Regions from separate parts of the Lysinibacillus sp. NPDC097287 genome, predicted to be linked through region 1. Evidence: riboswitches for the same ligand, from Rfam matches in the RefSeq annotation. Region 1 holds a riboswitch; the other holds the start of a gene.

Region 1 (4,309 bases):
TTATGACTTACAAGTTTCGCAGCAAGTAGTTTTACAAACAGCACCTCAAATCCGAATGATTCAAAAGGCTAATCAGACTCTCGCTGAAAAAATCGAATTTTCAATTGTTACTCTGATCCCTCTATGGAAAAATCAATTAGCCATGATGCTGTCTATGAATGCGGATAAGCACTATTCTCAGCTAGAAGAAAAACTTACCCGTGCAAATGACCGGTTTATACAAAGCCCTTCCTTCGAAGTGCAATTAACAAAATTCAAAGAAACACAGCATGAACTAAAAACAACTCTTCAAGATTTATTCACGCTGCATACTACCACAGAAAAAGAAAAAGAGCTCTTACAAGAAGTAGCAGAATTAAAGCTTAGTAAAACTCTTTAGGTGATATCCTAAACAACGCAAAAGAGCATGCATAGGAATCTATCCTATACATGCTCTTTCTTTAACTCATTCAAAGTAGTCTTTATAGTAACCGCCAACATTACCTGTGTTGTCGATAATGAAAACGAACTCTTCCGTTTCATTTTTCACTTCGTATTCTTTACCTACTGTTAACACGTTTGACACCAAATATTTTGATGCATTCGTATGTTTGCAAGTTACCGTACGAATTGTCGGTGCATCTTTCCATTTTAAATGTAACATCGTATATCTACCTCTCTTTACTAGCACTAAGCTAACCGCTTATAGTCTATTTTATACGATTTCTGAGCTTTTGTGGAGAAAAAAACCATACTAATTCATATTTAACCTAAAAAAGTGGTTTACAAGCTCTTATCAACTTACAATAAATTACACATTCATCTGATTTATTGAGTGTCTAGACTCCACTGTATCTATTTATAATGTTACAATAACTTTAAGAGGTGTTAAAATGAGTTTTGGTGGTGTACCGCAATGGTTTTTCATAATCGCTGTTGCGTTTGCAATTTGCTTCGTTCTATATGCAGAATGGAATTCTAGAAAATAGGTGAGTGCGAATAATCGGACTCACCTTCTTTATGTTTATTTTAAAGTACGTTTTAAAAACTCTTTCGTACGTTCATGCTCTGGATTTACTAATACTTTTGAAGGTACTCCTTCTTCTACGATGACACCTTTATCCATGAAGACAACACGGTCTGCTACTTCCTTAGCAAATTCCATTTCATGCGTTACAATGAGCATTGTATTTCCTTCATTGGCAAGCTGACGCATAACTTTTAACACTTCACCCACCATTTCAGGGTCAAGCGCTGAAGTCGGTTCGTCAAACAACATTACTTCAGGATTCATGGACAGTGCACGTGCAATCGCGACACGCTGTTTCTGACCGCCCGATAACTGACGAGGCTTTGCGTTGACATACTGCGACATACCTACGACTTCTAAATATTTCATCGCCACTTTTTCAGCTTCCACTTTCGAACGTTTCAATACTTTCACTTGTCCAACTGTACAGTTTTTCAACACATCATGATTATTAAATAAATTAAACTGCTGGAACACCATCCCTAAATGTGTACGATATTCTTGTATATTATGCTTTTCATCTAAAATATTTTCGCCCTTATAAATGATCTGACCACCACTTGGCGTTTCGAGTAAATTTATACAGCGTAGAAGTGTGGATTTACCAGAGCCTGAAGAGCCGATCAAACAAACTACTTCTCCTTTTTGCACTTGGAAATTCACATCTTTTAACACTTGGTTACGTCCAAATGATTTACTTAAATGTTCGATTTGAATGATTGCCATTTGTTCGTCCCCCTATACTATTTCTTTCTGTTCTTTTTTATATGCATCTGGTCCATCAAGTCGTTTTTCTACATACAATAGAATACGAGATGCAGTAAATGTCATGATAAAGTATAGTACGCAAGCTACGAAGAATGATTCAAAGTAGCGGAAGTTATTTCCGGAAATAGACTTAGTTTGGAAAAATAACTCCGTTACGCCGATTACACTTAATACCGCTGTATCTTTAATGTTCATGATTAACTGGTTACCTGTAGCCGGTAAGATGTTTCGTGCAACTTGTGGTAATACTACGTGAATCATAATTTGCAAATGATTCATACCTATTGCTGAAGCGGCTTCATATTGTCCTTTATCAATGGAAACAATACCACCACGCACAATTTCAGCCATATACGCTCCTGTATTAAGTGAAACTACTAATATACCTGCTGTAATAAAGTGCATATCTATACCAAATGCCATGTCTAATCCGTAGTAAACAACCATCGCTTGTACAATCATTGGTGTACCACGGAAAAATTCAACGTAGCATGTCAGTATAAAGTTGAAAAGCTTTAAAATATAATGCTTAACGTTCTTTTTACGCGTAGGAATGGTATGCATAATTCCGATAAAAAATCCGATAAATGCACCAATAATTGTACTAATTGTAGAAATTAGTAGCGTATAATACGCCCCTCGTAAAAACATTTGCCAGTTGTTTTCTATAATTGAAAGTATCCATTCAAAACTCATGTAGTTCCTCCTAACAACGACTGTTGTTCGTCTTATGTAAAAGACTGCACGGACCACCAATGTAGCCCGTGCATCTTCAGATTATTGTGCTGCAGGTTGTTGTAAAATTGCGTCTTCCATAATTTGTTGACGATCTTCTTCTGGAATACCTTTTAATATTTCATTGATTTTTTCAATACTTGCATCACCTTTGCGAACACCGACTGCAATTGATGTATCTTCTGGTTTTACGTCAAAACCTTCTTCAAACGCTACATATGTGAACTCTTCATTTGCAGCTTGCGCTGAAATCCCCTCTGGACGTTCTGATACATAACCATCAATTTTACCAGATTGTAGCGCTACACGAAGCGCAGGGAAGCTTTCCATTGCTGTTTGCTTTTCAACACCTTCAATTTGGTCAATCACGGTATAGTGGAAAGTATTTAACTGGGCTGTAATTTTAGCACCTGAGAAGTCTTTAATTGACTTGGCATTTTCAAATTGACTACCTTTTTTCACAACCATTACTAGATCAGAAGTATAGTAGTTATCAGTAAAATCAATTGTTTTTTTACGTTCTTCGTTTGGAGACATACCAGCAATAATTGCATCAATTTTTTCAGATTGTAGGGCTGGTACTAAGCCGTCCCATTCCATTTTTACGATAACTAATTCTTTTCCTAAGCCTTCAGCGATTTTTTTCGCCATCTGAACGTCATAACCACCTGCATACTCAGCATTGTCAGCAATCTTGACTGCACCATTTGAATCATCTTGTTGTGTCCAGTTAAACGGAGCATACCCTGCTTCCATCCCAATACGGAACTCGCCGCCTTCTTCAGGTGTAGCACTTCCACCTGTTGTTTCCTCTTTTTTGTCGCCAGTGCCACAGGCAGCCAGCATAATTGCAGTCATTACTGTCAACATGAATAATAGCCATTTTCTTTTCATGTAAATCTCCCCTTTTCTGTAAAAAAATAAAAGCAACTATATGAAAAAACGACCCAAGTTTAGAACTTAGGTCGTACGTTATCAACAGTTGCCCAAATCCTCACTATAACTTCCATGTTTCCGAGATAGCACAACCTAGTAAACTGGAATTATATTTACTAGGACAGTCCTGCAACTATTTATTGCAAGCCCAGCATAAAAGTACGAGCTCCTTTTATACTTCGGCGACATTTCCTTCTTCATTGCGTCTTCGCTTGCTTATACTCAACAATGAACTAATAAATATCGCGCCTCTACCTCACACAGAACGTGAGGTGAAAATATTTAATTGATACATAGATACTACTATAGAGTAGACATTTAAGTCAAGATAATTTCGTCATTATTCTGACTATTGATAAAATAATAATGAATAATTATTATATTTTTGATAACGATTGATAACAGGTTAACTTTTTGTAAAATCCTTGTAGAATTATATTTACTACAATTATCTAAATCAACAATGTAGTTTAGCTTGTCTTCTTTTTTCAATCCAAGTTCCTTTACGAGCCAATTTATTAACTTAATGCTTATGCAAAATATTAAACCACATGTAAATTACAGAGTAGTTTCCTTACAACTTCTCTAGTCCCCATAAGGCTTACTAAGCTTTCAAACCTATTCACACCATTAAATGTATTTGATATTACACCTAAAATTATCTGCGCTTATCACATGGGTTGTGAAGATGATCATTTGTGTAAATATAGTAATAATTAAAACTCTATTGGCAGAACTCTCTGAATTAAATTCTAATGCAAGTAAAAGCCTTACAAAACAAGATAGTTTCGTAAGGCTTTTTTGTAACTTAAAATTATGAATTTAACAATAAATCTTCAGGGTTTTCAAGAAGCTCTTTAA
Region 2 (4,309 bases), on a different contig from region 1:
CGTAGTAGCAACAGTTGGTTCAGGCTTATTGAACTTCAATTGTGGAATCCAAATAAGTATTGTGATGACTACAAGGACAATAGATAGGGCAAGTGCACCTTGCCAGCCCAGTGACGAATTGGCGACTGGATAGCTAATGCCTGCACCCACACCGGCTGAAAGATTCATTGACATCGTAAAGCAAGCCATTAGTAAACCGACATGGTAAGGGAATTTCAATTTTAGAAGCCCTGGAATTAGTACATTCCCGAAAGAGATTGCAACGCCAATAAGTATCGTTCCGAATACGAGTAATTCAGTTGTGCCAAGTGAGCGTAATACGATACCAAGCGCAAGTAAAATAGTAGATAAAAGTAATGTTAATTCTAATCCAAATTTGCGTGCCACAATGGGTGCAAAGGGCGACACCACTGCAAAAGCCAACAAAGGAATTGTTGTTAATAAACCAGCAAGTACATTAGAGATACCTAGCCCTTCACGAATGAAGGAAATGGATGGTCCAACGGCAGTCAACGGCATACGTAGAGTAGATGCGATAAAAATAATACCGATGACAAGTAACAATGTTGTACCTGTCCAGCTTAATTTTTTGCTAGGAGAAGTAGATTGTTCATGAGTTACCAAAGTAAGACCTCCTGATATAAAAGTTATAATTCGAACCACTATATCATTTTATCATGCTTAAAAAAATAGTAGAAAGTTCATAAAATACTGAACATTTAAATGCGTATTGAAATGTAAAAGGGTATATGTTAAGCTTAATTACATCATAAATTTAATATATTAATGCCTCATGTTTGTATTGAGGTAGAGGTCGCGTTATTTAAGAGTACGCTAATGGAAATGACAAGCATTAATGAAATTAGCTGAAAGGAAATATCGCCGAAGTGTGAAGGGACTTGAAAACTTCATGCTGGGGCTGTCTCCGAAAGGAACAGAACTGTCACGTTTTGATCGACGTGTTGTGCTATCGTGTTTTAAAGAACAGAGGATTCTACTTAGCCATCGCATCGTGTTGTGATGGTATTTTTTTGCCTCTAAGAAGGAAGGAAGCTATTAACGTGAGTGAAATAAAAGTAAATCAGCTAGGGCATAAAGCTCCGAAACTGAAAAAAGAATTGAAAAGTCGCCATATTACCATGATTTCTCTTGGTGGAACAATTGGTACAGGGCTATTTTTAGCGAGTGGTGGTGCAATAGCTCAGGCAGGTCCTGGTGGTGCGCTACTGGCCTATGCGCTAATCGGAGTTATGGTGTACTTCTTAATGACGAGTCTTGGCGAGATGGCAGCCTATATGCCATCATCCGGTTCATTTAGTACGTATGCGACAAAATTTGTCGATCCAGCATTAGGCTTTGCACTTGGCTGGAACTATTGGTATAACTGGGCGATTACAATTGCAGCAGAAATCGCGGCCGTATCGCTTATTATGAAATATTGGTTCCCAGATAGTTCTTCTGCTTTATGGACAGTCATGTTCATTGCAGTCGTGTTAACATTTAACTTATTGTCTGTAAAAAGCTATGGGGAAAGTGAATATTGGTTTTCGATGATTAAAGTCGCAACGGTAATAGTATTCATCATCGTTAGTTTTCTGATGATTTTTGGTATTTTAGGTGGACAAGCACCGGTCGGCTTTACGAATTTCTTCATTAGTGATGGGCCGTTCCATGGGGGTTTCTTAGCGACGTTCGGGATTTTCCTAGCAGCAGGATTCTCGTTCCAAGGGACAGAATTACTAGGGGTTACGGCTGGTGAAACAGATGATCCAGGTAAAAATATTCCGAAAGCCGTAAAATCAGTTTTCTGGCGTATTATTTTATTCTATATTTTAGCGATTGCTGCAATCGGGATGCTGATTCCGTTTACAGACGAACGCTTATTATCTGAAGATATCGCTGTATCACCATTTACGTTAGTGTTTGAACGCTTAGGGATTGCCTTTGCTGCTTCATTCATGAACGCGATTATTTTAACTGCGATGCTTTCAGCGGGTAACTCAGGGCTCTATGCAGCATCACGTATGCTATGGAGTCTTGCAGTAGACGGTCATGCACCGAAAATTTTCATGAAGCTTAGCCGTCGTGGTATTCCAATTTACGCGTTACTTGCGACATTAGCAGTAGGTAGCTTAGCATTCCTTGCCTCATTCTTCGGTGACGGTGTTGTCTATATGTGGCTATTGAATGCTTCAGGTATGTCAGGTTTCATCGCATGGCTTGGGATTGCAATTAGTCACTATCGTTTCCGTAAAGCATTCGAGGTACAAGGATTGGACCCAAAATTACTGCCGTATAGAGCGAAATTGTTCCCGTTTGGTCCGTTATTTGCCTTTACGGTATGTATGATTGTTGTTTTGGGTCAAAACTATACAGCCTTTATGGGCGGTGCGATTGACTGGTACGGCGTGCTCGTATCATACATCGGTATTCCATTGTTTTTAGCGTTCTGGTTAGGCTATAAATTAAAACATAAAACGAAAATCGTTCCACTGAAAAACTGTGATTTAACTGTGGATAAATAAAGAGAACGAGGTGCATCTACGCACCTCGTTTTTTTATGCAAAAATCGTCTGCCAAAGCAGATAAATATTCAAGCTAACAACAATCGCAACGACAATCCAGCCGAGGAAGGAAGTGATTTTATGATTCACTAGACTACCCATAATTTCTCTTTTACTCGTAAACATTACAAGAGGAACAAGAGCAAAGGCTATCCCGAACGATAAGATGACTTGACTCAAGACAAGCGCGTGAGTTGCATTTACACCAGACGCAATTATGGCAAGTGGTGGAATCATTGTAATGGCACGACGCAAATAAAGTGGAATCCGTCTTCGGATAAACCCCTGCATGACAACATCCCCAGCGAGCGTCCCCACAGAAGAACTTGCCAAACCGGCAATCAGTAACCCGAGTCCAAATGAAATAGCCGCCAGCGGACCGAGTGCATCACGCAGTCCGTTAAATGCTACATCTAAATCTTCTACCACAAGTCCCTGCGTATGAAACACTGCTGCTGCAATAATGAGCATGCTCATATTGATGGCACCCGCAATAATCATCGCAACCATAATATCGATAAATTCAAAGCGGAATATTCGGCGTTTTTCACTTTCATTACGACCGACAATACGACTTTGTGTTAATGAAGAATGTAAGTAAATAGCATGGGGCATTACCGTTGCCCCTAAAATTCCTGTGGCAAGTAATAGTGAATCTATGCCTTCAAACTGAGGTGTTAGAACGCCCATTGCCACACCACCCCAATCAGGTTGTGCTAAAAAAGTTTGGAATGCAAATGCTAGCACTACAATGAGCACCATGCCAGAAATGCCGGCTTCAAAAGCACGAAAGCCACGTCGTTGTAATTCTAAAATAGCAAATGAGCCAACCGTGGTAATGAACGCTGCAGGCAGCATTGGGATGTTAAATAGTAAGTATAGGCCAAGTGCAGCACCGATAAATTCGGCAAGATCGGTTGCGATGATGACAACTTCAGCTTGTATCCATAAAAAGATAGATGTTTTTTTTGAAAAGTTTTCCCGTGAGATTTCCGGCAAGTTTTTACCAGTTGCAATACCGAGTTTTGCTGATAAGGATTGGATGAGTACTGCCATTAAATTTGAAAAAGCGATAACCCATAAAAGCAAATAGCCATACTGTGAACCAGCAGTAATATTCGTTGCGAAGTTACCTGGATCTATATAGGCAACTGCTGCAATGAAAGCTGGGCCAAGAAATGGTAAAATATGTCGCCAGCCTTTTACATCCCCATCCAAAACTGCCTCTGCTGTTGTTTTTGTAATTTTTTTATAAACCATAATGCGCCCCCGTTCCGTATTAAAAGTATCGTTATCACAAAAATGTTTCCTTGAGGAAAGTTTGATTATATTTTATGACTACTTGTTTGAAAAATACCGTCATTCGCCCAAATAATGAAATAAATAAAATCTACACTTAATTGAGGGAATGTATGTAAAGCTTGTCTTGATACAATCTGTTTCTCATCATTTTCTAATTAGACTTTCATACCTTGCATAGTTTACGATAAAAGAAAATGCTGAGGAATGACGCCATATGACGAATCGGATTTTAATTATAGAAGATGAAGAAAGCATTGCACGAGTGTTACAGCTAGAGTTGCAATTTGAGGGCTATGAAGCGGAGATGGCACACACTGGAACAGATGGATTACTGAAATATCGTGAGCAGAAGTGGGATTTGGTGTTACTTGATATTATGCTTCCTGAAATGAGTGGGCTGGATGTGTTAAAACGTATTCGTGCAACAGAGTCTCATACACCCG

Evidence for each region. A riboswitch is a leader RNA that binds a small molecule or an ion and turns the genes downstream of it on or off. The one in region 1 is predicted to bind lysine.
Region 2: linked by a shared signal. The riboswitch ahead of ACIQ2D_RS13425 (amino acid permease) and the one ahead of ACIQ2D_RS09520 (transporter substrate-binding domain-containing protein) in region 1 are both predicted to bind lysine.

The regions. Positions count from the first base shown of each region.
Region 1 is NZ_JBIWCX010000005.1:104,332-108,640, forward strand. It holds gene ACIQ2D_RS09500 (toxic anion resistance protein) at 1-379, shown strand, start outside; gene ACIQ2D_RS09505 (DUF6501 family protein) at 446-643, opposite strand; gene ACIQ2D_RS09510 (amino acid ABC transporter ATP-binding protein) at 1,004-1,735, opposite strand; gene ACIQ2D_RS09515 (amino acid ABC transporter permease) at 1,748-2,473, opposite strand; gene ACIQ2D_RS09520 (transporter substrate-binding domain-containing protein) at 2,555-3,406, opposite strand; lysine riboswitch at 3,525-3,710, opposite strand; gene odhB (2-oxoglutarate dehydrogenase complex dihydrolipoyllysine-residue succinyltransferase) at 4,263-4,309, opposite strand, start outside.
Region 2 is NZ_JBIWCX010000008.1:207,210-211,518, reverse strand. It holds gene ACIQ2D_RS13430 (CynX/NimT family MFS transporter) at 1-624, opposite strand, end outside; lysine riboswitch at 801-978, shown strand; gene ACIQ2D_RS13425 (amino acid permease) at 1,062-2,525, shown strand; gene ACIQ2D_RS13420 (Nramp family divalent metal transporter) at 2,559-3,824, opposite strand; gene ACIQ2D_RS13415 (response regulator transcription factor) at 4,081-4,309, shown strand, end outside.